4 regions of the Mesorhizobium sp. M0815 genome follow, and region 4 is predicted to be linked to each of the others. Evidence: predicted binding sites of a transcription regulator. Region 4 holds the regulator's gene; each other region holds the start of a gene.

The links. Region 4 encodes PhoB, which activates phosphate uptake and scavenging genes when phosphate is short. Its sites were predicted from a motif close to TGTCATNNANCTGTCAT; they were not measured.
Region 1: the regulator PhoB is predicted to act here: its motif matches at 4,088-4,104, upstream of ugpB (sn-glycerol-3-phosphate ABC transporter substrate-binding protein UgpB).
Region 2: the regulator PhoB is predicted to act here: its motif matches at 4,928-4,944, upstream of NKI01_RS07890 (ceramide glucosyltransferase).
Region 3: the regulator PhoB is predicted to act here: its motif matches at 4,960-4,976, upstream of NKI01_RS22810 (LTA synthase family protein).

The regions. Positions count from the first base shown of each region.
Region 1 covers NZ_JAMYOU010000016.1:47,587-55,055, reverse strand. Annotated here, with positions in the region: gene argH (argininosuccinate lyase) at 1-719, opposite strand, end outside; gene tlpA (thiol:disulfide interchange protein TlpA) at 755-1,438, shown strand; gene NKI01_RS18655 (bifunctional diguanylate cyclase/phosphodiesterase) at 1,441-3,873, opposite strand; gene ugpB (sn-glycerol-3-phosphate ABC transporter substrate-binding protein UgpB) at 4,167-5,477, shown strand; gene ugpA (sn-glycerol-3-phosphate ABC transporter permease UgpA) at 5,663-6,547, shown strand; gene ugpE (sn-glycerol-3-phosphate ABC transporter permease UgpE) at 6,556-7,404, shown strand; gene ugpC (sn-glycerol-3-phosphate ABC transporter ATP-binding protein UgpC) at 7,412-7,469, shown strand, end outside.
Region 2 covers NZ_JAMYOU010000004.1:214,719-222,187, reverse strand. Annotated here, with positions in the region: gene NKI01_RS07920 (magnesium and cobalt transport protein CorA) at 1-150, shown strand, start outside; gene NKI01_RS07915 (GcrA family cell cycle regulator) at 220-744, opposite strand; gene NKI01_RS07910 (aspartate aminotransferase family protein) at 1,099-2,298, shown strand; gene argF (ornithine carbamoyltransferase) at 2,313-3,224, shown strand; gene NKI01_RS07900 (Hsp33 family molecular chaperone) at 3,342-4,352, shown strand; gene apaG (Co2+/Mg2+ efflux facilitator ApaG/CorD) at 4,429-4,821, opposite strand; gene NKI01_RS07890 (ceramide glucosyltransferase) at 5,049-6,203, shown strand; gene NKI01_RS07885 (O-succinylhomoserine sulfhydrylase) at 6,256-7,446, opposite strand.
Region 3 covers NZ_JAMYOU010000023.1:20,471-27,939, reverse strand. Annotated here, with positions in the region: gene rpsR (30S ribosomal protein S18) at 199-447, opposite strand; gene rpsF (30S ribosomal protein S6) at 447-947, opposite strand; gene NKI01_RS22815 (pilus assembly protein TadG-related protein) at 1,302-2,954, shown strand; gene NKI01_RS22810 (LTA synthase family protein) at 2,994-4,919, opposite strand; gene fabD (ACP S-malonyltransferase) at 5,166-6,131, shown strand; gene fabG (3-oxoacyl-[acyl-carrier-protein] reductase) at 6,192-6,929, shown strand; gene NKI01_RS22795 (acyl carrier protein) at 7,117-7,353, shown strand; gene fabF (beta-ketoacyl-ACP synthase II) at 7,388-7,469, shown strand, end outside.
Region 4 covers NZ_JAMYOU010000025.1:59,250-66,718, reverse strand. Annotated here, with positions in the region: gene pstA (phosphate ABC transporter permease PstA) at 1-504, shown strand, start outside; gene pstB (phosphate ABC transporter ATP-binding protein PstB) at 501-1,304, shown strand; gene phoU (phosphate signaling complex protein PhoU) at 1,337-2,044, shown strand; gene phoB (phosphate regulon transcriptional regulator PhoB) at 2,061-2,750, shown strand; gene NKI01_RS23765 (ROK family protein) at 2,760-4,004, opposite strand; gene xylF (D-xylose ABC transporter substrate-binding protein) at 4,291-5,331, shown strand; gene NKI01_RS23755 (sugar ABC transporter permease) at 5,474-6,805, shown strand; gene NKI01_RS23750 (ATP-binding cassette domain-containing protein) at 6,820-7,469, shown strand, end outside.

The sequences.
Region 1 (7,469 bases), on a different contig from region 4:
AAATCGCGGTCCGAAACGCTGTCGAGCGAATTGCGCATCGGTTCGCGAAAACCAAGCGCCGTTGCCGTCTGGTGCCGGTCGATCGGAAAGCTGGTGCCGGCGAGGGCGGCCGCACCGAGCGGGCTTTCGTCCATCCGCTCGATCGCGTCGCGGACGCGCGACAGGTCGCGCGCAAACATCTCGACATAGGCCATGCAGTGGTGGCCGAAGGTCACCGGCTGCGCCGCTTGCATGTGGGTAAAGCCCGGCATCACCGTTGCCGCATGCTCCTCGGCCCGGGCGAGGAACGCTGTGATCAGGCCTTTCAGCGCCTCGGCGACACGAAAGCACTCGTCTTTGACCCAGAGCCTGAGGTCGACCGCCACCTGGTCGTTGCGCGAGCGGGCAGTGTGCAGGCGGCCGGCGGCAGGGCCGATCAAATCGGCGAGGCGGGCCTCGACATTCATGTGGATGTCTTCCAGCCTGGTCGAGAACTCGAATGTGCCGGCCCCGATCTCTGCCAGGATCGTGTTCAGCCCGTGACTGATTTTTTCTTGATCGGCCGCCGAAATAATGCCCGTTTGCGCCAGCATCTCGCTATGGGCGATCGAGCCGCGAATGTCCTGGGCATAGAGTTTGCGGTCGAACGAGATCGACGCGTTGATCGCTTCCATGATTGCGGCCGGACCCGAGGCAAAACGTCCGCCCCACATCTGGTTGCTGGCCTTCTTGTCGCTCATCGCTATAACCCGTGCTCCGGAGCAGTTTTTGAAAAATGGCAGACGGCAATAGATTTTTCCCGGCTTTGCGTCTCATCCTCGCCGCTTTGGTTGCGGGCGTGCTGGCCGGCGCGGTCGCGGTATATGTCAGGGAAAGCGGTTCTGGCAACAACGCGCCCGCGCAAGTGGCCGCCGGCGGCGGCAAGGACGACGTCGCCTGCGCCGCCAGGACCGACCATGCCAAGAAGATCGCCGCGGCCGCTACCGGTCAAGTCGCCGCGCTTTTGCCGGCGGATCCGCCGCAATCGCTGAAAAGCCTCGCCTTCAACGGCCCCGACGGCAAGCCGACGACGATCGCCGATCATGCCGGCAAGACGGTGCTGCTCAATCTGTGGGCAACATGGTGCGCACCTTGCCGCGCCGAAATGCCGGCGCTCGATGCACTGCAGAAGGAGATGGGCAGCGACGCGTTTCAGGTTGTTGCAGTCAACGTCGATGCCGGCGACGATACCAAGCCGAAGAAGTTCCTCGAGGACACCGGCGTCAAGGCGCTCGGCTATTATCGCGATGCCACCATGGCACTGTTCAACGACGTCAAGACGCGCGGCCTGGCGCTCGGTCTGCCGGTCACCATGCTGATCGATGGGCAAGGCTGCCTGATCGCCCATATGAACGGCCCGGCCGAATGGTCAGGGCCGGATGCCAAGCGTCTGGTCGAGGCAGCGCTTCAGCCGGGATAGGCTCAGACCGTGCGCAGGCGCGGCTTGAGCACGGCGATGCTTGCGCCGCGCCGGCTGGCGGTGCGGACTGCCGGAGCCGTGACGCCCGTCAACTCGCCGAATGTCTCGATCGGAGCCGGTTTGCCGAGGTAATAGCCTTGCCCGATCTCGCAAGCCTCGGCGTCAAGGAACTGCAATTCGCCCGGCGTCTCGATGCCCTCCGCCAGGACCGGCAGGCCGAGACCGCGTCCAAGCCCCAGCACGGCGCGGACGATCGCCGCGAACTGGCCGTTCTTGTCGACCGATTTGATGAACGACCCGTCGATCTTGATCTTGTCGAAGGGAAAGGCGCTAAGGTTGGACAGCGAAGAATAGCCGGTGCCAAAATCGTCCATCGCCACATGCACGCCAAGCGCCTTGACCTGCCTCAAGGTTGCCAATGCGCGGGGCATGTCCTTCACCAGGGCCGTTTCGGTGATCTCCAGTTCGAGCCTGCCGGGTGCGAGGCCGGATCTCGACAGTGCGTCGTGCACCTTGCGGCTGAAGTTCGGATTGTGAAGCTGCACGGCGGAGACGTTGACGGCGACCATCAGCGGATTCGTCCAGCGAACAGCATCGTTACAAGCCGTCGTCAGCACCCAGTCGCCGATCTGCGCGATGGCGCCACTGTCCTCGGCCACGGGGATGAAAACGGCCGGGGAAATGTCGCCCCGCTCCGGATGCTGCCAACGGACCAGGGCTTCGAAGCCGATCATCTTGCCGCTGCGGATTTCCTTCTGCGGCTGGTAGACGAGGTGGAACTCCTTGCGGGCGATCGCCTGGCGCAGTTCATGCTCCATCACGCGCTTGTCACGGGCGGCGGTGCCCATGGCTATCTCGAAAAAACGATAGGTGTCCCTGCCCTCGGTCTTGGCGCGATGGAGTGCCGTGTCGGCATGGCCGATCAGGCCGGCCTGATCTTCGGCATCCAGCGGAAAGAAGGCGATGCCGATGCTGGCCGAAACAAGGCCGGAGCCGACTGAAACCCTGTTTTCCTCCCGGATCGCCGCCAGCAAGTCCTCGGCTATGCGGCCTGCGGCCAGGGGGTCGGGGAGGTTCGGAGCTAAGACGGCAAACTCGTCGCCGCCGAGACGCGCGAGCATCTGTCCGTGGCGCGGAATGCCGGAAATGCAGTGCGCCAGCTTCTGCAGCATGGCGTCACCGGCGCTGTGGCCGTAGAGGTCGTTGACTTGCTTGAATCGGTCGAGGTCAAGCAGCAGGAGCGCCAGATATCCATCCTTGCTGCCACGCTCCATCGAAGCGATTTCTGCTTCGAGCCGGGAAGAAAAGCTCCGCCGATTGGCAAGCCCGGTAAGTGGATCGAAATGCGCGAGACGGAGGATCTCTTCTTCCGCCTTCTTGCGCTCACGGATGTCGCGAACGGCAAGCACCGTATGAGGCCTGCCGCAGTAGGCGATCTTCCTGGCGATCAGCTCGACAGGAATTCTCGTGCCGTCGCTGCCCCTCAATTTCGTTTCTTGTGCCTGTTCGCCGAAGCCGGATACATCGGCTGCGCTCTGTCCATCGAACAGCTCGCCGAGTTGCATCGTGTTCAGGGTGGCTGTCGCCGTGCCCGTCAGTTTCGCCATGCTGTCATTGGCGCTGACTATGCGTGTGCCATCGCAAACGATCAGCCCTTCGACCGCGGCATTGGCGAGATCGTGCATGCGATCCGCCTCGAGCCTCTGCCGGCGAAAGCGCAGGTCGATCCACAGCGCGGCGCCTGACAGCACAAGGATTACCAGGCTGGCGACCGCTGCGGCAAAGGCCTGGGAAATGGGCTCGATGGAATGTTCGGATATTTCAATCGAGGAATCCGGAATGATCGACACCGCGGCCATCGCGATGAAATGCAAGCTGCAAATCGCCAGCGTCAAAAGCGCGGCGCCGCCGACAGTCGCTAGCGCCGACGGGCGGCGCAAGACGACAAGGAGCGCCAGTGCCGCGAGCGTCCCGCCGGCCAGAAGCGATATCGCGACAAGGAGCAGGTTCCATACGATCCGGCCCTCGACCTCGAACGCCGCCATGCCGATGTAGTGCATCGTCGCGATGGCACCACCGAGAATGGCACCGCCAACGAGGAAATGGTCGATGCCGCGGCGCAAGGTGGCAACCCACATCCCGAGCGCGGTCAGGATGACGGCGGCGGCAAGCGAAAAGGCGGATAATCCCGGATTATATGCGTTTGGTATTCCCGGCGTAAACGCAGTCATGGCGATGAAATGCGTCGCCCATATGCCGAACCCGGTCGAAGTTGCGGCGATCATTAGCCAGACAAGCCGGTTTCGATTGGTCGATCGGCCGACGTGCTTAAGGAGATTTACTGCAGAGAAGCAAGAAATGCCGCAGACGAGGGCGGCAAGTGCGACCAGTCTCAGGTCGTGCTGACTTACAATACAATTATAGACCGTCAGCATCCTGGGTTCACTCGGTCTGCCAAATAACAGGGGAGGTGTGACTGATTAGCTCTTGGAGATTTTAACGAATGGTTAACCCGCGGGCCATGAGGCGGGCCTTTTCGGGGGAAAACCGATGCGCTCCGCCGAGAAGGCGGTGATGTAGTTCCTGGCGACGCTTTCGGTAGCGAGCGCACTTTAGCCGGAAGCGATGTTCATTGACCCGCAACAAAACCGTTGTCCGATTGTCATCAGCGCCACATATTGGCTTTGCGAGAGTGCCCCTTTCGCCAATGACAAACGGGAGATGAAACATGAAGTTCTTCGGCTTCGCGGCCGGTGTTGCCGCCACCTTGACCCTGCTTTCCACCACCTCCGCCTTCGCCGTCACGCAGATCAGCTGGTGGCACGCCATGACCGGCGCCAACGCCGAGGTCGTCGCCAAGATCTCCAAGGATTTCAACGCCAGCCAGAGCGACTATGAGCTCGTTCCGGTGTTCAAGGGCACCTATCCGGAGACGCTGAATGCCGGCATCGCCGCTTTCCGCGCCGGCCAGGCGCCCGATATCCTCCAGGTGTTCGACGTCGGCACCGGCGTGATGATGGCGGCCGAGGGTGCGATCAAGCCGGCGGCCGATGTGCTGACCAGTGCCGGGATGACCTTTGACAAGAGCCAGTATCTGCCCGGCATCGTCGGCTATTATTCGAAGCCGGACGGCACCATGCTGTCGTTCCCTTACAACTCCTCGTCGCCGATCCTCTACTACAACAAGGACATTTTCCAGAAGGCGGGCCTCGACGTGAACAGCCCGCCCCAGACCTGGAACGAGGTGTGGGAAGCTGCCAGGAAGATCAAGACGAGCGGCGCCGCCCCTTGCGGCTATACCTCGACCTGGCTGACCTGGATCCATCTGGAGAATTTCGCGGCGTGGAATGACGTGCCTTGGGCCACTCAGCAGAACGGCCTGGCCGGCGGCGATGTCGAACTCAAGATCAATGCGCCGATTTTCGTCAACCACTTCCAGGCACTCGCGGACCTAGCCAAGGACGGCACGTTCAAGTATGGCGGGCGCACCTCCGAAGCCAAGCAGATATTCCTCGCCGGCGAATGCGGCATCTTCACCGAATCGTCGGGCGGCCTCGGCGATATCGTCAAGTCCGGCATGAACTATGGCATCGGCCAGCTTCCCTACGATAGCGACGCCAAGGGCGCACCACAGAACACCACGCCGGGCGGTGCCAGCCTGTGGGTGTTCGGCAACAAGTCGGACGAGGAATATAAGGGTGTTGCCGCCTTCTTTGCCTATCTGTCCAAGACCGATGTGCAGGAATATCTGCACCAGAAGTCGGGATACCTGCCTGTGACGCTCGCCGCGTATGAGGCGACCAAGAAATCAGGCTTCTATGACAAAAACCCCGGCCGCGAGACACCCATCCTGCAGATGACGGGCAAGGCGCCGACCGACAACTCGAAGGGCGTGCGCCTGCCGAATCTGCCGCAGGTGCGTGATATTCAGAATGAGGAGTTGGAGAAGCTGCTGGCCGGCCAGCAAACCGCCCAGCAGGCGCTCGACAATGCGGTCACACGCGGCAACGCCGCGATCAAGGAAGCGCTGGAGAACTGACGAGATTATCTCGGTTAAAGCGCGTCGCGTTTGAATGGCCACATGCGACGCGCTTTAAGCTCTTGTTCTTATGCATGTCGTTATCTCAAAACCGCTGCGCACTTTTGGGCGACATGCATTAGTCGGTTGGAATATCGCCCACGCGAGCTCGCGTGGGCGATACCTGGATAGCGAGGGAAATCAGCCTGTCTCCACGCGTCGTATTTCCCAACAAGATCCTGCCGTACCTGCTGGTGGCGCCACAACTCGCCATCACCCTGGTTTTCTTCTACTGGCCGGCCGGTCAGGCGCTTTACCAGTCGATGCTCAGGCAAGACCCGTTCGGGCTGAAGAGCAGGTTTGTCTGGTTTGCCAATTTCCGGAAGGTGCTGGCCGATCCGGCCTACCTCAACTCGATCAAGGTCACCGTGGTGTTCTCGCTTGCGACCGCGATCGTTGCCATGGTTGTGGCCCTGCTGCTCGCGGTCATGGCCGAGAAGGCCGTGCGCGGCAAAGGCCTCTACCGCACACTGTTGATATGGCCTTATGCCGTCGCGCCGGCGATTGCCGGCATGCTGTGGCTTTTCTTGTTCAATCCTTCGATCGGCTCGTTGGCCTATTTGCTGAGAAGCCTCGGCATCGCATGGGACCCGCTGCTCAACGGCACCCACGCCATGATCCTGCTGGTGTCGGCGGCTGCCTGGAAGCAGATCAGTTACAATTTCCTGTTCTTCGTCGCCGGCCTGCAGGCGGTGCCGAAAACGCTGATCGAGGCGGCGGCCATGGATGGCGCCGGCGAGACCAAGCGCTTCTGGACCATCGTCTTCCCGCTGCTTGCGCCGACAACCTTTTTCCTGCTGGTCGTCAACACCGTCTATGCCCTGTTCGACACGTTCGGCATCGTTCATGCCGTCACCGGCGGCGGCCCGGGCAAGACGACCGAGACGCTGGTCTACAAGGTCTACAATGACGGCTTCGTCAATCTGATCCTGGGTGACTCGGCGGCGCAGTCGGTCATCCTGATGGCCATCGTCATCGCGCTCACAGCCATCCAGTTCCGCTATGTGGAACGCAAAGTCCATTACGGCTGAGGGCAGCGATGATCGGCCAATCTCCGCTCCGCACCGTCATCGCCCATGCCGTGCTTATCCTTGGCATATTGATCGTGGCTTTTCCGATCTACTACACCTTCGTTGCCTCGACGCACACGCTGCAAACGATCCTCAGGCCGCCGCTGCCGCTGTTGCCCGGCGACCAGCTATGGAACAATTACAGCGAGGCGCTGTTCGGCGGCATCGGTCGTATCGGCGGTGTCAGCGTGGGCAGACTGCTCCTCAACACCACGATCATGGCGCTCGGCGTCGCGGTGGGAAAGATCTTCATCTCGATCCTGTCGGCCTACGCGATCGTGTTCTTCCGCTTTCCGCTGCGCATGACCTTCTTCTGGCTGATCTTCATCACCTTGATGCTTCCGGTCGAGGTGCGCATTCTGCCGACCTACAAGGTGATGGTCGATCTCGGCATGATCGACACCTATGCCGGCCTGATCATCCCGCTGATCGCCTCGGCCACCGCAACGCTGCTGTTTCGCCAGTTCTTCATGACCATCCCGGGCGAACTGGTCGAGGCGGCGCGTGTCGACGGTGCCGGTCCATGGCGCTTCTTTTTCGATATTCTGGTACCGCTGTCGCGGACAAACATCGCCGCGCTGTTCGTGATCCTCTTCATCTACGGCTGGACGCAGTATCTTTGGCCGCTGCTCGTCACCAACAGCAACGACATGAACACCATCGTCATCGCGCTGCGAAAAATGGTTTCCTTCGCCGATGCCGACACCCAATGGCACCTGGTCATGGTCACCGCGATGCTGGCCATCGTGCCGCCGATCCTGGTCGTGGTGCTGATGCAACGCTGGTTCGTGCGCGGCCTGGTCGAATCCGAAAAGTGAGAAGCCGATGGCGACCGTCGATCTGAAGGATGTCAAGAAGATCTATCCCGGCGGCGTCGAGGCCG
Region 2 (7,469 bases), on a different contig from region 4:
GTGCCGACAGCATTCGCCGGCATCTACGGCATGAATTTCAGCGACATGCCGGAACTGAGGATGGAATATGGCTACCCGGCCGTACTGGCGGCAATCGCCCTGATCTGCACGTTTCTTTACTGGCGGTTTCGCAAGAATGGGTGGCTTTGAAGAGAGGTGAATAGTGAATAGGGCTAAATGGGAGCCTTGCTTCTTACGCCAGGCTCAAGCCGCCACCATTCACCTGCTCCGCCGCCGCTCCGACGCCGGCTGGAACGCCACCCGGGCGTGGTACTTGCAGTAGGGTCCGGTTTCGGCGGCGTCGTTGCCGCAGAAATGGAAGTCTTCCGAAAGCGGATCGCCATTCGGCCACTTGCAGGTGCGCTCGTTCAGCTCGACGAGTTGCAGATGCCGGGAGATCGGCACGACGACGTTTTCGACCGGGCGGATATAGTGGCGCGACACCGGTTCGGCATCGAACTGCGCCTTGAGCGCGGTCGCACCGATCGACATCGACGTGGTGGCATGGCGCGTGGCGCTTGCTGCCCGCGACACCGATTTCTGGATCGTCGATCCCTGTACCGTCTTCTTCTGGCGTGCCGGTGATGCGGTTGTGCGTCCGCGGCCGGACAGTTTCAGCCGGTGCACTTTGCCGATGACCGCATTGCGGCTGACCCCACCAAGCTGTGCGGCGATCTGGCTGGCGCTGAGACCCTCCGACCACAATTTTCTGAGAAGTTCGACTCGCTCGTCAGTCCAGTTCATGAGACCGCGCTCCTGCTGAAAAGTGCGGCAATCGGAATCCATTCCCGACCCGGCTTCTGCCGGGCAGACACCACATATATCGGGTGATTAGGTCCGCCGCACGAAATCTAGTTATTTCTCTACTACAATTACCTTATGCGCTGACTCGGTGACAAGAGTCCCAAGGCCAACACGAATCGGTTTTTTCGGTTTTCCCCAACTTGCCCGGTCGCTTATGAGCCGGCATTGTGCTGGGGGGCTTGCCGCACGTCCTTGCGCGACCTTTTCGTTGACTTCACGGCCGAAAAACACGATAAGCCACAAGGGCCGCCGCTTTGGCGGCTTTTTGATTTTCCGGTTCCGGAGACGCATATAATGAGCGGTTCGGCGCTTTTCGAGACCTTTGTTCGCGCACCCCTGGCTTTCGACCACGGTGAAGGCACCTGGCTGGTCACCGACAAGGGCGAGCGATATCTCGATTTCGCAGGCGGCATCGCCGTGAATTCATTGGGCTACAGCCATCCGCATCTGGTCGCGGCCCTCACTGAACAGGCCGCCAAGCTCTGGCACGTCTCCAATCTGTACGAGATTCCGGGACAGAGCCGGCTCGGCGAGCGGCTGGCCGACGCCAGCTTCGCCGACAAGGTGTTCTTCACCAATTCCGGCGCAGAGGCGCTTGAATGCGCCATCAAGACGGCGCGGCGCTATCACTTCGTCAAGGGCCATCCCGAGCGCTTCCGCACTATCAGCTTCGAAGGCGCCTTCCATGGCCGCACCCTGGCGACCATCGCCGCCGGCGGCCAGTACAAATATCTGGAAGGTTTCGGCCCCAAGGTCGACGGCTTCGACCAAGTCGGCTTCGACGACATCGACGCCGCCGAAAAGGCGATCACGCCTGAAACCGCGGCGATCCTGATCGAGCCGGTGCAAGGTGAGGGCGGCATCAGGCAAGTGCCGTCGCAATCGCTGAAGCGGCTCAGGCAGCTCTGCGATCAGCACGGACTGCTCTTGATTTTCGACGAGGTCCAATGCGGCGTCGGCCGCACCGGAAAGCTGTTCGCGCATGAGTGGGCGGGTGTCACACCCGACCTCATGGCGGTGGCCAAGGGCATCGGCGGCGGCTTCCCGATGGGCGCCTGCCTCGCCACCGACGAGGCAGCGGCCGGCATGACCGCCGGCGTGCACGGCACCACCTTCGGCGGCAATCCGCTGGCCATGGCGGTCGGCAACGCCGTGCTCGACGTGGTGCTGGAAGACGGCTTTCTCGATGACGTCCGGCGCAAGGCGCTGCTCTTGAAACAGGGGCTGGCCGGTGTCGCCGACGAATTTCCGGACGTTATCGAAAGCATCAGGGGCACCGGCCTGATGCTCGGCCTTAAATGCGCGATGCCCAACACCAAGGTTACGGTGGCACTGCGCGACCAGCATCTCTTGACGGTTCCGGCCGGCGACAACGTTATCCGTCTGCTGCCGCCTCTCACCGTCACCGATGCCGAGATCCACGAGGGGCTCGAGCGCATTCGTGCCGGCGCCAAGAGCCTGGCGGATGCCATCGTCGCTGCCGCCGCGAAGTAATCCTGGAATTCCTGATGTCCCTTCGCCACTTCACCGATCTTTCCGCCGTTTCCGAAGGCGATCTGCGCTTCATGCTCGACGACGCAGCTGTGCGAAAGGCGAGGCTCAAGGCCGGCGAACGCACCAAGCCGCTCGAAGGCAAGGTGCTGGCGATGATCTTCGACAAGCCCTCGACGCGCACGCGCGTGTCGTTCGACGTCGGCATGCGGCAGTTGGGTGGCGAGACGATCATGCTGACTGGCACCGAGATGCAACTTGGCCGTTCCGAGACTATTGCAGACACGGCCAAGGTGCTGTCGCGCTATGTCGATGCCATCATGATCCGCACCACCTCGCATGACCGGCTGCTGGAACTGACGGAAAACGCTACGGTGCCCGTCATCAACGGGCTGACCGACGAAACCCATCCCTGCCAGTTGATGGCCGACATCATGACCTTCGAAGAGCACCGCGGTCCGGTGGCCGGCAAGACGATCGCCTGGACCGGCGACGGCAATAATGTCCTGCATTCTTTACTGGAGGCCTCTGCGCGGTTCCGCTTCAAGCTGAACGTCGCCGTGCCCGAAGGCAGCGAACCGGCTCAGAGGCATGTCGACTGGTCGAAGGCCAATGGCGGCAAGCTGAAATTCACTCGTTCGCCCGAGGAGGCCGTTCACGAGGCCGACTGCATCGTCACCGACTGCTGGGTCTCGATGGGTCAGGAGCACCGTGCGCGCGGCCACAATGTCTTCTTGCCCTATCAGGTCAACGCGGCCCTGATGGCGAAAGCCAAGCCGGACGCGCTGTTCATGCACTGTCTGCCGGCGCATCGCGGTGAGGAGGTTACCGACGAGGTCATCGATGGGCCGCATTCGGTGGTGTTCGACGAGGCCGAGAACCGGCTCCACGCCCAGAAGGCGGTTTTGGCCTGGTGCCTGGGCGCTTGATCCGGGCCGCCTTGATCCGGGAATTCGTGGTGCCTATCTCAGGCGCATCACGCAAATCGAGCGCGTCTCGTCGCATGCGCCCCGGAGGGCGGCATCGCCGCGCCCCGGAGCTTTGTCATGTTGGAAACTCGTCAATTGGCTGAACATCAACCCAAGCTCGGCGAGTTCGGCTACGCCGGCGACGACCATGTCGTGCCGTTTGAGGTCGGCCCGCTCGACGTGCGCGGCCGTACCGTCCAGCTCGGGCCGATGCTCGACGCTATTCTCAGCCGCCACGAGTATCCCGAGCCGGTGGCACGACTACTGGCCGAAGCCTGTGTGCTGACCGTCCTGCTCGGAACTTCGTTGAAGTTCGAGGGCAAGTTCATTCTGCAGACCCGCACCGACGGGCCGGTCGATATGCTGGTCGCGGATTTCTCCACGCCGCACGCGCTGCGCGCCTATGCCCGCTTCGATGCCGACCGGCTGGAGGCTTTGACGGCTGCCGGCGAGACGTCGCCGCAGACGCTGCTCGGCAGCGGCGTCCTGGCGCTGACAATCGACCAGGGCGCCCACACGCAACGCTACCAGGGCATCGTCCAGCTCGACGGCGTCACGCTGGAAGAAGCCGCACGCACCTATTTCCGCCAATCGGAGCAGATTCCGACCGACCTACGGCTTTCGGTGGCCAAGCTTCTGACGCCCGGCGTCGGCGGTGCCCGCGAGCAATGGCGCGCCGGTGGCCTGCTGGCACAATTCCTGCCGCAGTCGCCGGAACGCATGCGCGTACCCGACCTTCCCGGGGGCGACGGCGATCCGCGTGAGGAAATCCACGACCCGACCGACAATTCCTGGCAGGAACTGCTGGCGCTGCTTGGTACCATTGAACCGACCGAGCTGATCGATCCGACTATCGGCGCCGAGCGGCTGCTTTACCGGCTGTTCCACGAGCATGGTGTCCGCGTCTTCGGCGGCGTGCCGGTCGCCGACCAGTGCTCATGCTCGAGGGAGAAGATCCGCGGCATCCTCGAGGGTTTTTCCGCCGAGGAGATCAGAGACAGCACCGAGGATGGTAGCATTCACGTCGCCTGCGAATTCTGCTCGAAGCAATATGACTTCGACCCGGCGGAATTTGCAGCGGCTCAATAACGAGCGTCTGTGCGGCTGCCTTCGCAGAACTTGGGTTCCTCGCCCCGCAAGGCGGGAAGAGGAATCAAAGTGAACGTCAATTGACGGTGCGCCGCGTGCCTGGCAAATCGAGTGAGAAGGCGGGGATGGCGACGTCGAAGGTCTCGCCCCGCTTGTTGCGCATTGTGTAGTGCCCGACCATGATGCCGGACGGGGTCGAGAGCGGGCATCCAGACGTATACTGATAGCTGTCGCCGGGGTTGAGTCCCGGTTGCTCGCCGACGACCCCGGGGCCGCGCACTTCCTCGACCTTGCCGGTGCCGTCGGTAATGTGCCAGTAGCGCGACAGAAGCTGCACGAACTCGTCCGACTGATTGTCGATGGTCACCTGGTAGCCCCAGACATAGCGGTTTTGCGGCGGGTCGGAGTGATCCTCCAGATAGAACGGCCTGACCTGCACTTCGATGTTGCGGGTGACGGCGCTGTACATAAACTGCTCCAAAGCAATGTAGATGGAACTTTCGACGCTCAGCGCAGTTTGATCAACGATGCGCGTCATCTCCTTGCCCGACTCAAGCGCAGGTGCCGAAAAACAATGTCATTTAAGTGACACATGACAATGATGGTGTGCAGGCTTGTGCCGGGCGACTCGGTGTTCTGTCGAATTGTTGAAAACGGCCGTCAGGCGGCCGGCATTTCTGGAGTGACCAGATCTCGATGGAACCGACATTCGCAGCCGCCCTCTTTTCCATAGCTCTCCTTCTTTCAAATCTCGCCAGCATCCTGTTAGCTTCGCTGAAGCTGAAGCGAGCAGCCAGGATCGCATCGCCCGCCGCCACCGTGCTACCGGTATCGATCGTCGTCCCGGCGCGCGGCGTCGAGCCGTTTACCGAGGAGACGCTGGAGCGCGCCTTCTCACTCGACTGGCCGCGCTACGAACTCATCTTCTGCGTCGCCCATGCCGACGACCCCGTGGTCAAGTCGATCACCGCTGCAATGGCGCGTTTTCCGGCTATACGCGCCCGGCTGCTCGTCGGCGACGACCGCATCAGCGGCAATCCGAAACTCAACAATTGCGTGAAGGGTTGGGAAGCGGCGCTTTATCGCTGGGTCATCCTTGCCGATTCCAACGTGCTTATGCCGAGCGATTATGTCCAGCAGCTGATGGCGGCATGGCGGCCCGACACCGGCCTCGTCTGCTCGACGCCGATCGGCTCGCGGCCTGAAGGGTTTTGGGGGGAGGTCGAATGCGCCTTTCTCAACACGCTGCAGGCACGCTGGCAGTACGCTGGAGAGGCGCTCGGCCTTGGCTTCGCCCAGGGCAAGAGCATGTTGTGGAACAAGTCGATGCTTGACGCCAATGGCGGCATCCGCGCACTGGCCGCCGAGATTGCCGAGGACGCCGCCGCGACCAAGCTGGTCAACCGGCTCGGACTGCGGGTCAATCTTGTCGCTTCGCCGTTCGAACAGCCGCTCGGCCGGCGCACGCTTGGCGAGATCTGGTCTCGGCAGGCGCGTTGGGCGCGGCTGCGCCGCGTCACCTTCGCGCTGTTCTTCGCCCCCGAGATCCTGATCGGCGCGGCGCCGCCGCTGGTGCTTGCGCTGATCGCGGCGGCTGACGCCGGCGTCAGCCTGCCGGCAACCGCCATCGCCGTGCTGGTCGCGGCCTACCTGCCGGAATGTGCCCTGGCCTGGGTCAAAGGATGGCACCTGTCGCTGCGCACCATCTTGGCAATGATGGTTCGCGACTGCATGCTGCCGGCGATATGGGCGCGCGGCTGGCTGAGCGGCGCCGTCGACTGGCGCGGCAACGTTATGACCATCCAGACCAAGGCCGTCGCGGAGCTGGAAGAGACCCCGTCCGGCGCCTGACCGGCACGTCCGGCGCGGGCTGTACGAACCCGCTCGCCCTGTTCGGCCAGCCTTATCCGGCAGCTCTCAGCGCTTGCTCGATATCTTCGAGCAGATCGTCGGTATCTTCCAGGCCGACGGAAAGCCTGAGCGTTCCCGGTCCGATGCCGAGCTCGGCGCGGGCCTCATCGGTCAAATTCTTGTGCGTGGTCGTCGCCGGATGGGTGATCAAGCTCTTGGCGTCGCCGAGATTGTTGGAAATCAGCACGATGTCGAGCGCGTTCTGGAAAGCAAAGGCCGCCTGCTTGCCGCCCTTCACATCCAGGCAGATCAGCGTCGAACCACCCGACATCTGCTTCTTGACCACGGCCGCTTGCGGGTGGTCGGCACGGCCGGGATAGATGACGCGGGCGATTTGCGGGCGCTCGGCGAGGAAATCCGCGATGCGGCCGGCACTTTCCGTCTGCTGGCGTACGCGTAGCGGCAGCGTCTCCAGGCCTTTCAGCAGGGTCCAGGCATTGAAGGGCGAGAGGCTGGGGCCGGTGTGGCGGAAATAGTCATGCAGGTTCTCGTCGATCCATTTTTTGTCCGACAAGATAACGCCTCCAAGGCAGCGCCCTTGGCCGTCAATATGCTTCGTGGCCGAATAGACGACGATGTGGGCGCCGAGCTGCAAGGGTTTTTGCTGCAAGGGCGTGGCGAAGACATTGTCGACGATCAGCCTGGCGCCAATCGAGTTGGCAAGTGCCGCGACGGCGGCGATGTCGACCACTTCCAGCGTTGGGTTGGTCGGGCTTTCCAGGAAGAACAGTTTGGTGTTCGGCTTGACCGCCTGTTCCCAATTGGCGATGTCAGTGCCATCGACCAGCGTTGCCTCGATGCCGTATTTCGGCGCCAGCGTCTCGACCACCCAGCGGCAGGAGCCGAACAGTGCGCGCGCCGCCACGACATGGTCGCCCGCCTTGGCGCTGCACAGCAGCGCTGCCGTCACCGCCGCCATGCCGGACGCCGTAGCGCGCGCGTCCTCGGCGCCTTCCAGCGCGCACATACGCTTTTCGAACATGTCGACCGTCGGATTGGCATAGCGCGAATAGATGAAGCCCGGCTCCTCCCCCTTGAAGCGGGCTTCCGCCGCTTGCGCCGTCTCGTAGACATAGCCTTGGGTGAGATACATCGCCTCGGAGGTCTCGCCGAAGCCGGAACGCAGCGTCCCGGCGTGCACGAGTGCGGTCTGAGGCTTCCAGTCGCGCTTCTTGGTCATCATTCTATCCAAACACCAAAATTGGT
Region 3 (7,469 bases), on a different contig from region 4:
TCGCCGCCTGTGTCGCTGTCCTGCCTGTCGCGGCAGTTAGGATCTCTTGTCGAAATCCAACCCGGGATTTGGTGTTCGATCCAGCTACGCCCGTCGTGGCCGGTGAAAAAAGCGGGCGGCGAACCGCCCGCTGGCTAGACCATGATCCCGAAAACTGGAAACCGGTTTTCGGATAAGATCATGGTCAACTAATCAGTCTTAGCGGACCACGTAGGGCAGCAGGCCGAGGAAGCGGGCGCGCTTGATCGCCTTGGCGAGTTCGCGCTGCTTCTTCTGGCTGACGGCGGTGATGCGCGACGGCACGATCTTGCCGCGCTCGGAAATGTAGCGCTGCAGAAGCCGCACGTCCTTGTAGTCGATCTTCGGCGCGTTGGCGCCGGAGAACGGGCAAGTCTTGCGGCGACGGTGGAAGGGGCGCCGGGTTGGGATCTGGTTGATGTCGACCATTATTCTGCGGCTCCTTCAAAGCCTTCGCGCGGACGGCGCGGGCCACGATCGGCACCGCCATCGCCGAAGCTGCGCGGCGGACGATCAGCACGGTCACCGCGATCGCGGTCGCCGAATGAGCGCGGGCCACGATCGCCACGGTCGCGGTCGCCGAAGCCGCCGCGTTCCGAGCGCTCTTCGCGCTTCTGCATCATTGCCGACGGGCCTTCCTCATGCGCATCGACCTTGATGGTCAGGAAACGCAGCACGTCCTCGGACAGGCCCATCTGGCGCTCCATCTCATTGAGCGCGGCCGGCGGGCAGGTGATGTCCATGAGTGTATAATATGCCTTCCGGTTCTTGTTGACCCGGTAGGTGAGGGACTTCAGTCCCCAGTTCTCGACCCGGCCGACGGACCCGCCATTCGCGGTGAGGACGCCCTTGTACTGTTCGACAAGCGCATCGACCTGCTGCTGCGAGAGGTCCTGCCGGGCAAGAAACACATGTTCGTATAGAGCCATAGTGTTCGTGCCTTTCTTCGTTTCTCTCCCGGTTCCCGGCGGCAAAAGCCTCTGCAACTTCTCTGACCCGCAATCCTTGCGAAGACGGGGAAGAAAGGAGCATGACGAGACGGTCGAGAGCGGAGACACGGGAGGCGGAAGCGCTTCTGGCTCCACGCGAAGGTTCGAAAACCTCCGGCCCTCCGTTCAGCCCCCAGCAAGGACCGGCAGATTGCGGGCGTCTATACAGGAATTTGACCGCAAAGCAAGGCCAAACGACAGGCCAAACGGCTCGACTAGCGTCCTATCTTCCAGAGCACAACGGACCTCGATGGCAAGGTTTTACGGATTTCCTGAAACCGGACCTTAACCATCATGCGAAGTTCCAGCACCGGCGGGCGTGGCGGCAACCCGCCGTTCATCATGCGAATGCAAAACGAACAGTTCGCGCGCGGCCGCCAGCAAGGCGGTTTTGGGGATAAAATGCTGTTCGACAAATTCTGCCGTTCGAAGAGCGGCAACTTTGCCCTGATGCTGGCGTTCGGGCTGCCTGCGGTTCTGACGGCCGTCGCCTTTGCCGTGGACGTGTCCACCTTGATGAGGGCCAAGGTCAGCTTGCAGAACGCGCTCGATGCCGCGAACCTTGCATCTTCGCATCTCGGCGACATCGAGGCTTCGCGCAAGGACGTCTTCGACCGCTACTTCCAGGCCAATGTCGCCGGCCACAGCGAGTTGAGGAACGCCGAAGCGACGCTTACCGTCGAAAGGGGCCTCAATTACATCCAGACAAAGGCTGTCGCCGCGGCCGATGTCAACTTGAACTTCGCCTTCCTGTTCGGCAACGACAAGCGCATCACCGTCGATGCCGGCGCCGTCGAATCGACCAATCAGCTCGAAGTCGTGCTGGTGCTCGACAATACCGGGTCGATGGCCAGCAACGACCGCATCGGCGCATTGCGGACGGCGGCGACGGGCTTGATCGATATGCTCCAAGCCGCGAAGTCGCCGACGCGCAGCGTACGTGTCGCAGTGGTGCCGTTCGTCACCGCGGTCAATGTCAAGGGCGAGGACTACGATCCGGCCTGGATCGACATGGCCGGCAAATCGCCGAACAATGGCGCCAATTTCCCCTTGGTCGGCGGCAAGCGCGTCAACCATATGGACCTGTTCAAGCAATTGGGCGTCGAATGGAGAGGCTGCGTCGAGGCGCGGCCCGGAATCAACAATGTTTCCGACATTTCGCCCGACCAAAACAAACCGGACACCCTGTTCGTACCCTATTTCGCGCCGGACGATCCAGGTAACGCCAAAAATCCGAACAGCTCCTATGGCAATTCGGCGGCCGGCTACAACAATTCCTATCTCGACGATACGGTTATCACCCTGCTTCCCGGCCTCACCGGCGACATCGCGAAGTACAGTGTTTCGACGATGAAGCTGATCAACGACAAGAAAGGCCCCCTGACCATCGGCCCAAACCGGGCCTGTCCGACGCCGATAGTGCCGCTGACCGACGATTTCGACAAATTGCGTAAGGCCGTCAGTGAGATGATCGAATGGAACGGCTCGGGGACCAATGTTTCGGAAGGGTTGTCATGGGGGATGCGGGTACTCTCGCCGGAACCGCCCTACAGTGACGGCGCGCCGTTCAGGGCGTCAGGCACGACCAAAACGGTGCTGCTGCTCACCGACGGCGAAAATGTTGTCTATGGCGCGAAGGATACGCCACAGAAGTCGGACTATGGTTCTTACGGGTTCCTGGCTTCGGGTCGGTTCGGATCCAGCGACCAGACCGCGGCCGCGCGCAATGTCGACGACTGGACAACCAATGCCTGCAACACGTTGAAGAAACAGGACGTGCAGATCTTCACAGTACTGCTGCAGGCCGACACCGCAGCCAACCGCAAGCTCTACGAGGCCTGCGCGTCGTCGCCGTCGGATTATTACCCGACCAACGACGTCACCCAGCTCGAAAGCGTGTTCCTGAAAATCGGAAGCTCGATTTCGCACCTGCACTTGACGAACTGAACCACGTCAGTCGCCCAACGGCCGTTCCGCCGCCGCTGCTCAACTCGTGTGCGCAGCCACTTTGCGTGTGGTTTCGGGGAAGAAATCGGGCGCCGCATGGCGCTTGCCGAACATCATGTCGTACTGCAGCAGACGGAAGTCGCGGATTGCCGGGTCGATCTCTTTCTGACGCGACCAATCGGGGGTGGCGTCGCCCGCCGGTGCCAACAGCAAATTGCGGTCGATGACGCGGTAGTGCTCCCGCAACTGGCCGAGGAAGCCGGTGTAATAGGGATGACTGATGCCGGCAGTCTTCAGGATATGATAGGGCAGGAAGGCTGGGCTGACGGCGCCGAGATCCTCGGCCGGGCCGCTGCGGTTTGACCAGACGATCAGCGGCGTCTGGTGGTGCAGCAGCATCTGGTCGGCCGCCTCCTTGCGCGGCGCGACATTGTCCTTCAGGAAACCGGTCTCGACGTAGACCGGCCCAAGCGGCGGCAGATGGTCGCCGAAGAAGGCGATGACCGTCGGCCGCTGGCGTTTCTTCGCCCATTCGATCAGCCGCTCGAGGCCACGGTCCGCGTCGGAAGAGCCTTCGGCGTAGCTCAACAGCGATTCACGTGCCCATTGGCTGATCGGCGCCTGCACCTTATGGGTCGGATTGTTATAGCGATAGGGCTCATACGGCCCGTGGTTCTGCAGGCTGACGGCGAAAAAGAAGACCGGCTCGGCGCTGGTATCGGCCTCGTGGATGATCTCGTCGGTCATCGCTGCGTCCGACGCGAGCGGTCCGCGTTTTTGCATGGGCGGCAACGTCTCCTCGGATTTGAAGTCGTTGAAGCCGAAATCGGCATAGACGGCTCCCCGGTTCCAGAACCAGTTGGTGCCGGGATGGATGGCGCGCGCCCGGTAGCCCTGACTTTTCAGGAAGGTCGCCAGCGACGGGGTCGGTGTCCGCACATATTGCTGGTAGGGAATACTGCCCGCCGGCAGGAAGGCGTTGGAAAAGCCGGTCAGGGCCTCGAACTCGATGTTGGCCGTCATGCCGCCGAATTCGGGCGAGAACATGTAGCCCGTGCGCAGTGCCCGCACATTGGGGATAGGGTCGGGCGTGATGGTGACGCCGGGCAGCTTGGTCGGATCCCAGAAGGATTCGCTCATGACGACGATGATGTCGGGCTTCTCGGCGGGTACCGAGGCCGTCACCTGCGGTTTGCCGATCGCTTCGATCGCCTTGCCGGAATAGCCGGGCGGCGCCGAGACATGGGCCATCGGGACGTTCAGCGCGAATGCGAGCGCAAAACCGTTCGAGGCATAGTTTTCCTTCTGGTCCCACATGATCGGGATGATCTGCAGCCGGTCGCGCGTCCATGAGAAAGTGGCATAGTCCATGATGGAGACGAAGAAGGCGATCAGCGGCACTGTCAGCGTCAGTCGGGCAAGGCGGCCCTTGTGGCTGAGCGCCGGAACGCGGCGGCGCCATAGCCGCCAGCCATAGACGAGAAGCGACAGCCCGCCGACGACGCCGATCGCCAGGGCAATGGCGGTTCCCGGGCGATCGCGTACCAGGAGCGGCATCAGCGCCACGATCTGCCGAGAATAGAGGAAATCAGTCGGATAGAGCGGATCGCCGAGATAGAGCGACTTCTGGTGGCCGACGAACGCCAGCGACAACGTCAGCGGCGCGAGGATCATCAGGCTCTGATGGCTGCGGCCGAGCACGGCGTCGAGCCCTATGAGGATCAACGCAAAAATGATGATTGTGGTCCAGCCGGGTTTGAAGGGCTGCAGAAAGAAGTCGATGGTGCCGGCAAAGTTGCCGCGCACGATCAATTCGATAGCGAACACCAGGATGGCCGCGGCCAACAGGCTGATGAAGCCATAGCGGATGACAGGCCATTTGCGCCCTGGCAGATAGCCGGTGGCCGGATCGCCTTCGAGAAACTGTGGCGCGGCCTCGGCTGCGCTCTTCTTGGTCTTTGCCACTGCAATAGTTCCCCGGCCCGCAACAAAAGCGTCACTCGACTGTCATCGAACTGTCACGCAAAGCTAGCGCCTGTGGCGGAAATAAGAAGAGCCAGCAAACAAATCGTGAGCGGTTTTCATCATGAGTGATCGCCAAAAAGCCTGCCGAAACAGGCACTCGGCCGACGTTGCGCGGTCAAGGTTGGACTTGACTTGGCCGCACGCCTTGCGTCACAGGCAACGAGAACCAGCAGCTGGGAGCCGCCGATGGCCATCGCATTCACCTTTCCGGGGCAGGGCAGCCAGGCTGTCGGCATGGGCAAGGACCTTGCCGATACCTTTGTTGAATCGCGGCGGATCTTCGAGGAAGTCGATGATGCGCTCGGCGAAAATCTATCGAAGCTTATCTGGGAAGGCCCGGAAGAGACGCTGACGCTGACCGCCAATGCCCAGCCGGCGCTGATGGCGGTGTCGCTTGCCGCAATCCGGGCGTTGGAGGCGCGCGGCTTCTCCCTGAAAGGCAAGGTCACCTATGTCGCCGGCCACTCGCTTGGCGAATATTCGGCACTTGCGGCCGCCGGTTTCGTTTCGGTCGCCGACGCCGCCCGGCTGTTGCGCATCCGGGGTAACGCCATGCAGGCGGCGGTACCGGCCGGCGAGGGCGCCATGGCGGCGATCATCGGGCTGGAACAAGCCGACGTCGAAGCCGCCTGCGCAGAGGCTGCCCAAGGCGCGGCCAAAGATCCCGCGCAAGCCTTGGTTTGCCAGATCGCCAATGATAATGGCGGCGGCCAGTTGGTAATCTCCGGCGCCAGGTCGGCGGTCGAACTGGCGGCGAAGCTATGCACGAAGAAGGGCGCCAAGCGGGCGCTCATGCTGCAGGTTTCGGCGCCCTTCCATTCGGCATTGATGAAGCCGGCGGCCGAGATCATGCGGGAGGCACTGGCCGCCGTGACGAAGAGTGCACCGGCCGTGCCGCTGGTCTCCAATGTTACGGTGACCCCGACGAGCGATCCCGACGAGATCGCCCGCCGCCTCGTCGAACAGGTGATCGGGCGCGTGCGCTGGCGCGAAACGGTGGAGTGGTTCGGCGCGAATGGCGTTGCGACGCTATATGAAGTAGGCGCCGGCAAGGTTCTGTCGGGGCTGGCGCGGCGCATTAACCGCGATATTGCCACCAGTGCAATCGGATCCGCGGCGGATGTTGAGGCGGCGCTGGCGGCGCTTGCATAATCAACTGGCGATTTGACCCCGCTCCGTGCGAAGGGTGTTCGCTCAGATCAGGAGACAAAAATGTTCGAATTGACCGGCCGCAAGGCGCTCGTCACCGGCGCATCGGGGGGCATCGGCGAGGCGATCGCCCGCGTGCTGCATGGCCAGGGCGCCATCGTCGGCCTGCACGGCACGCGTATCGAGAAACTGGAGGCGCTGGCCGCCGAACTGGGCGACCGGGTCAAGCTGTTTCCGGCCAATCTTTCCAATCGCGACGAGGTCAAGGCGCTTGGCCAGAAGGCGGAGGCCGATCTCGAAGGCGTCGACATCCTCGTCAACAATGCCGGCATCACGAAGGACGGGTTGTTCGTACGCATGGCTGATGCCGACTGGGATAGCGTGATCGAGGTCAACTTGACCGCCGTGTTCCGGCTGACCCGCGAGCTTACCCATCCGATGATGCGGCGCCGCCATGGCCGCATCATCAACATCACTTCAGTGGTCGGCGTCACCGGCAATCCCGGCCAGGCCAATTATTGCGCCTCCAAAGCCGGAATGATCGGCTTTTCCAAATCGCTGGCGCAGGAGATCGCCACCCGCAATATAACCGTCAACTGCGTCGCCCCGGGCTTCATCGAATCGGCGATGACCGACAAGCTCAACGACAAGCAGAAAGAGGCGATCATGGCGGCGATCCCGACGCGGCGCATGGGCACGGGCGCCGAAGTCGCCTCTGCCGTCGCCTACCTCGCTTCCAATGAGGCGGCCTACGTCACCGGCCAGACCGTTCATGTCAATGGCGGCATGGCAATGATCTAACACTTGGGAAAACGCTTCATTCCGTCTTGGATGCACGGGATTTTTCGTGTAATGCCGCCCGCAACCCGGCGGTTCGGGCAAAAACCGGTCCTGTTCCGCTGCGTTTCCGGCAGGACCATCTTTCAGCTTGATTAGCGGCATTCTGCCCGCTAACGAAGACAGACAACCAAAAGACGAGGATGCCCAAATGAGTGACACCGCAGAGCGCGTCAAGAAGATTGTCATCGAGCACCTTGGCGTCGATGCCGACAAGGTGACGGAGCAGGCGAGCTTCATCGATGATCTGGGCGCGGACAGCCTCGACACGGTCGAACTTGTCATGGCGTTCGAAGAAGAGTTCGGCGTCGAAATCCCCGACGATGCGGCCGAGACCATCCTGACTGTTGGCGATGCGGTGAAATACATCGACAAGGCCTCGGCCTGACGCTATTTGCAGTCATCACCGGGGAGGACCTGCGATGAGGCGTGTCGTCGTCACGGGCCTTGGGCTGCTTTCGCCGTTCGGCATGGGCTTCGAGCACAGCTGGAATGAGCTTCTGA
Region 4 (7,469 bases):
TCGGCGCCCTCGATCATCATCGGCTTGTTCGTCTATGAGTTGATGGTGAGGCCAATGGGGCATTTCTCGGCCATAGCCGGCGCCGTTGCGCTTGCCATCCTGGTCATTCCGGTGGTCGTGCGCACCACTGAAGACATGCTCAACCTGGTGCCGAACGCGTTGCGTGAAGCCGGTGCCGCGATCGGCGCGCCGCGTTGGGTGGTGATCCGTTCGGTCGCCTACCGCGCCGCATTGTCCGGCATCGTCACCGGCATATTGCTGGCGATAGCACGCATTTCCGGCGAGACGGCGCCGCTGCTCTTCACCGCGCTCAACAACCAGTTCTGGAGCAGCAATATCAACGCGCCGATGGCCAGCCTGCCGGTGACCATCTTCCAGTTCGCTCTCAGCCCTTACGAGGAATGGCAGCAACTGGCGTGGACCGGCGCACTCATAATCACCCTGACGGTTCTGGGCTTGAGCATCCTCGCCCGCAGCCTTACCGGACGCAGAGAGGACAGATGACACAGATGTTGTCCCCGGACATGACGATGACCGAAACGGTCGCCGAGAAGACGAAGATCGAGGTCAAGAACCTCAACTTCTACTACGGCCAGAGCAAGGCGTTGAAGGACATCACCTTGTCGCTGCCCGAGCGCAGCGTCACTGCCTTCATCGGCCCTTCGGGCTGCGGGAAATCGACGCTGCTGCGTGTGTTCAACCGCATCTACGAACTCTACCCGAAGCAGACAGCCGAGGGCCAGGTGCTGCTCGACGGCAAGAACATTCTCGACCGCTCGCAGGATCTCAATCTCCTGAGGACCAAGATCGGCATGGTGTTCCAGAAGCCGACGCCGTTCCCTATGTCGATCTACGAGAACATCGCCTTCGGGGTCAGGCTCTATGAGAATCTCGGCAAGTCCGAAATGGACGGCCGCGTCGAACAAGCGTTGAAGCGGGCCGCGCTGTGGGGCGAGGTCAAGGACAAGCTCAACGCCAGCGGCTTGAGCCTGTCAGGCGGCCAGCAGCAGCGGCTTTGCATTGCCCGCACCGTGGCGGTGAAGCCGGAAGTCATTCTGCTCGATGAGCCGGCTTCGGCACTCGACCCGCTGTCGACCGCCAAGATCGAGGAGCTGATAGACGAGTTGCAAGCCGATTACACGATCGTCATCGTCACCCACAACATGCAGCAGGCGGCGCGCGTGTCGCGCCAGACCGCCTTCATGTATCTGGGTGAACTGGTCGAGTTCGACCGGACCGAGAAGATCTTTACGTCGCCCCGCGAGAAGCGCACGCAGGATTACATCACCGGCCGCTTCGGCTGAGCCGTTCCGATCATGCATATAAGGACAGGACCATGGGCGAACACACAGTCGCTTCTTTCGACGAGGATCTCGAGCAGATCAGCAAGCTGATCCGCGACATGGCCGACCTCGCCGGTTCGATGGTCGGCGGGGCGACCAAGGCCCTGTTGAATTCTGACAACGTGCTGGCGCAACGCGTCGTTTCCGACGATGCCATCATGGATGCGCGTCAACGCGAACTGGACGACCGCGCCATCACCCTGATCGCCAAGCGCCAGCCGATGGCCCACGATCTGCGCCATGTCGTCGGGGCGATCCGCATGGCCGGCGATCTCGAACGCATCGGCGACCTTGCCAAGAATATCGCCAAGCGTGTGAGTGCGGTCGGCCTTAGCGTCACACCGCGCGACCTATCGCATTCCATCGATGCGATGGCGCAGCTGGTGCTCATCCAGGTGCAGGGCGTCATCGAGGAGTATGCTGCAGGCGATGCGGCCGCGTTGGCCAAGCTACGCGCCGCCGACGAGCGCATCGACGTCAAATATACGTCGGTGTTCCGCGAACTGTTGACCTACATGATGGAAGACCCGCGCAACATCACCGCTTGCACGCATCTGCTGTTCTGCGCCAAGAATCTGGAGCGGATCGGCGACCATGTCACCAACATCGCCGAAAATGCGTATTATGTGCTGACCGGCGAGCAATTGCCGGTCAATCGTCCGAAGCAAGACGAAACGACAATGTCCGCACCGGCGACATGATGGGGGTGCCCAGCCGATGATCGCACCACGCATAATGGTGGTGGAGGACGAGGAGCCGTTGGGTGTGCTGCTCCGCTACAATCTCGAATCCGAAGGCTACCAGGTCGAGGTGGTGACACGCGGCGACGAAGCCGAGATCCGTTTGCAGGAGAATGTGCCCGATCTTCTGGTGCTCGACTGGATGATACCAGCGGTTTCCGGCATCGAGCTCTGCCGCCGGTTGCGGGTGCGCCCCGAAACCGAACGGCTGCCGATCATCATGCTGACCGCGCGCGGCGAGGAGAGCGACCGGGTACGCGGTCTTTCGACCGGCGCCGACGACTATCTGGTCAAACCGTTTTCGACACCGGAATTCATGGCCAGGGTCAAGGCGCTGCTGCGCCGCGCCAAGCCGGAAGTGCTGTCCAGCGTGCTGAAGGTCGGCGACATCGTGCTCGATCGCGAATCGCACAGGGTGTATCGCAAGAAGACCGAGATCCGGCTCGGGCCGACCGAATTCCGGCTGCTCGAATTCATGATGCGGCATCCGGGCCGCGTCTTCTCGCGCAGCCAGTTACTCGATAATGTCTGGGGCGAGACGATCTATATCGACGAACGCACCGTCGACGTGCATGTCGGGCGGCTGCGCAAAGCCGTCAACAACGGCCGCATGCCTGATGTCATCCGCACCATCCGCGGTGCCGGCTACGCGATCAGGGAAGATTGACCCGCCCAGTCAGGCTACGTTCTTTCTGACGCCGGGCCTCATTTGCGCGCCCGGCGCGAAAATCTGCTGGTCGACGAAGCTTAACGCCCGCATTGCACAGCCTTCGCGGATCAGCGGCAATTCGTTCGGCTCGGTATCGAAGGAGATCGAGCCCGAATGCTGGCCGCCGGCGGTCTGGGCGATGGCCTTCCGCAAGGCCGGCTCGATCAGATCAAAGGCGGCGGCACTGGCGCCGACCATTGCGACCGGTGCCGGATCGATCAGCGCGAACAGCGAGCCGAGACCGAAACCCAGCGCTTCGCCGGCCTTGCGGTAGGCTTCGCGTTCCGGCCCGTCCTTCTCGCGCGCCCGAACCGCCAGCGCGCGCATGTCGGCGTCGCTGACGTCGGCGACCGGTTGGCTGTCTTCGCTCATCTGCGTGGCGTTGCGCCAGATGGCGTAATTGCCGGCATAGGCCTCGATGCAGCCGCGCCGCCCGCAACGGCAGAGCGCGCCGCCCGGACGATGGATCATGTGGCCAAACTCGCCGCCCGAGGAATGCGTGCCGGTGAACAGCTCGCCCTTCAACACCAGCCCCATGCCGATGCCGTGCGAAAGCAGGATGGCGATGAAGTCGTCGCGATAGCGATCCGGATCGCGCCAGCGCAAAGCCACCGCCATCATATTGCAGTCGTTCTCCACCGTGGCCGGGATGCCGAATTCATCTTCCAGCATGTCGGCAAAGGCGATGTCCGTCTGGGGCGTGATCGGCGACCACAGCATGGCGCGTGCAGGGGAGTCGGTAATTCCCTGAATCGCCAGGGCGATGCGGGCGACACTGCGGACGTCAAGATCTGGATCGTCCAGCCGGCGCCGGACGATGGCCATGCATTCGCGGATCAGTTCGTCGCGCGGCATGGTCAGCGTGTCCAGCCGGCGCTGTTCCTCGGCGACCACCTGCCCCGCATAGTCGATGATGGCGGCCGACAGGAAATTCAGCGACAACACCACGGTCAGCACCGCCGCCGCTTCCGGATTGAGGGCGAGGCCGACCTGCGGACGACCGCGTTTCAACGAAACGGGTTCGCTTGCCTTGCTCTCGGCGAGGATGCCTTCCCGTATCAGGTCGGAGGAGATCGCCGATATGGTCGAATGGCTGAGGCCGGTGGTTGCGGCGATCTCCGTACGCGATGGCTGGCCGGCCCGGCGCACGGCCGAGATCACCATCGCCCGGTTGCGCCGGCGCAAATCGTCATGGCGGATTCCGACCGACATCGTTTTGCTTTCCTCCCGGTTTGCCGCGGCCGCTCATGAACCGGAAGCGGTCGGTAATGCCGACAAATAGTGTCGGATGAGGCAAATAGTGTCAGATGCAGGTGGCGCTGTCATCGTTTATTCCGAAGCTCGAAAAAAGTCGCAGCAACATCAAAATCCATCAGAATCGATGTTGACAGCAGCGGGAGATCGGGCCAGTATTTTTTCGAGGCTCGAAAAAATTAGCGCCTCTAAGCTGGCCTTTGGGGCCAATTGGTCACGCCGTACGCGGCGCAGGGAGGATATGATGAAGAAATTCACGACCGCCATTCTGGCGGGTGTCGCCATGACGCTGGCGCTTGCGTCGGTGGCGCAGGCTAAGGACAAGGTCATCGGCGTTTCCTGGTCGAACTTCCAGGAAGAGCGCTGGAAGACCGACGAAGCCGCAATGAAGGCGGCCATCGAGGCTGCCGGCGACAAGTATATCTCCGCCGACGCACAGTCCAATCCGGGCAAGCAGCTCACCGACGTCGAGAGCCTGATCTCGCAGGGCGCCAACGCACTGATCATCCTGGCGCAGGACGCCTCGGCGATAGGGCCGGCCGTGCAAAAGGCGCTGGACGAAGGTATTCCGGTTGTCGGCTACGACCGGCTGATCGAGAACAAGGACGTCTTTTACCTGACCTTCGACAACAAGGAAGTCGGCCGCATGCAGGCCCGCGACGTGTTCAAGGTGAAGCCGGAAGGCAACTATGTCTTCATCAAGGGCTCGGGCGCCGATCCGAATGCCGATTTCCTTTTTGCCGGTTCGATGGAAGTGCTGAAGGACGCCATCGACAGCGGCAAGATCAAGAATGTCGGCGAGGCCTATACCGACGGCTGGCTGCCGGCCAACGCCCAGAAGAACATGGAACAGTTCCTGACCGCGAACGACAACAAGGTCGATGCGGTGGTCGCCGCTAACGACGGCACTGCCGGCGGCGTCGTCGCCGCACTGACGGCGCAAGGGTTGGCTGGATCGGTTCCGGTCTCGGGCCAGGACGGCGACCACGCCGCGCTGAACCGCATCGCGCTCGGCACACAGACGGTCTCGGTGTGGAAGGACGCGCGCGAGCTCGGCAAGAACGCCGCCGAGATCGCCTCGCAATTGGCCGACGGCAAGCAGATGACCGACATTGCCGGCGTGAAGGATTTCACCACGCCCGGCGGCAACACCGTAAAGTCCCTGTTCCTGACCCCGGTCGCCATCACCAAGGACAACCTCAACGTCGTCATCGACGCCGGCTGGATCAAGAAAGAAGAGGTCTGCGCGGGCGTGGCGGCGGGCGCTGTTCCGGTCTGCAACTGATCCGAGTTTCCGAGAAGTCCGAACGCCGCGGCCGCTTGCCGCGGCGTTTTTTCAAGAAAGAATTGTTTTTCCGCTTCCGGCGGATAACTTCTAGGCTGCTTCCGGCATCCGCGGCAGACGGCAACCCGGCGGGAGAAACATCATGACCGACACGACTTCCAACACGCCGGTCGACAGCTCGACGGCAGACCGGGCGCGGGAATCGGAGGCCGGCGTCGTTGCCCGATTTCTCAAGGCAACCGAACTCGACACGCGCATGCTCGGCATGGTCGGCGCGCTGCTGGTCATCTGGGTCGGGATCCACATACTGTCGGGCGGGCTCTTCCTGACGCCGCGCAATCTCTGGAACCTTTCGGTGCAGACCTCGTCGGTGGCGATCATGGCGACCGGCATGGTGCTGGTCATCGTGATGCGTAACATCGATCTTTCCGTCGGCTCCGTGGAAGGCGTGATCGGCATGGTGATGGGCGTGGCGCAGGCCGAATTCCTCGTCCGCATCATGGGATTTCAGCTTGGCAGCCCCTGGCTGTGGGTCATCGCACTGGCCGCCGGCCTGGTGCTCGGCCTGGCTATCGGAGCGTTTCAGGGTTTCATCATCGCCTATCTCCAGGTTCCTGCCTTTATCGTGACGCTCGGCGGATTGCTGGTCTGGCGCGGCATGGCATGGCTGATCACCAGCGGGCGCACCGTTGCGCCGCTGGACAGGACCTTCCAGCTGATGGGCGGCGGACCACGGGGCTCGATCGGCGCCACCTGGAGCTGGATCGTCGGTGTCCTCGCCTGCGCGGCCGTTGCCTTCATGCTCTTCAACGGCCGCTCGCAGCGCAAGCGCTTCAACTTTCCGCTGCGCCCTGTCTGGGCGGAAAGCTTGCTCGGCGTGATAGCCTGCGCCGCCATCCTCGGCGCCGTGTGGATCGCCAATTCCTATCCTTGGCCGGTCGGCATCGTACGCCAACATGCCCAGCAGAACGGCATCACCGTTCCCGAGGGCGGGTTGTTCATCGCCCACGGCATCGCCATACCTGTGCTGATGGCCGTGGCCGCGGGCATCGTCATGACCTTCATCACCAGACGCACCCGTTTCGGCCGCTATGTCTTTGCCATAGGCGGCAATCCGGAAGCGGCCGAACTCGCCGGCATCAACACACGCTGGGTCACCATGAAGGTGTTCATGATCATGGGCGTGCTGGCCGCGATCAGTGCGGCGATCGCATCGGCGCGCCTCAACGCGTCGACTAATGCGCTGGGGACCCTGGACGAGCTGCTGGTCATCGCGGCGGCCGTGATCGGCGGCACGTCGCTCGCCGGCGGCTCCGGCACGGTGCTCGGCGCCATGCTCGGCGCGCTTTTGATGCAGTCGCTGCAATCCGGCATGGTGCTGCTCGGCATCGATTCGCCGCTGCAGAGCATCGTTGTCGGCGCCGTGCTGGTGGTCGCGGTGTGGCTCGATACCGTCTATCGCAAACGGGTCTAGTGAGGAGAACGAGCATGGCAGACAGGACCGCTCCCACGGGCACGCCGCTGATCGACATGCGCAACATCTCGATCGCCTTCGGCGGCATTCGCGCCGTCGACGATGCCTCGGTCGATCTTTTTCCGGGCGAGGTGATGGCTTTGCTCGGCCATAACGGTGCCGGCAAATCGACGTTGATAAAAATCCTGTCCGGCGCCTACAAGCGCGATGCGGGCCAGATTTTCGTCAACGGCGAGGAGGCTTCGATCTCCAATCCCCGCGACGCCAAGAAGTACGGTATCGAGACGATCTACCAGACGCTGGCGCTGGCCGATAATGTCGACGCGGCTGCCAACCTGTTTCTCGGCCGTGAGCTGATGACCGGCTGGGGTACGCTCGACGACGTCGCCATGGAGGCTGAGGCGCGCAAGGTGATGGGCAGGCTCAATCCGCGCTTCCAACGCTTCAAGGAGCCGGTGGTAAAGCTTTCGGGCGGCCAGCGGCAGTCGGTTGCGATCGCCCGCGCCATCCTGTTCAACGCCCGCATCCTGATCATGGACGAGCCGACAGCGGCACTCGGGCCGCAGGAGACGGCACAGGTCGGCGAACTGGTCAGGCAGCTCAAGGCCGACGGCATCGGCATCTTCCTGATCAGCCATGACATCCATGACGTGTTCGAGCTTGC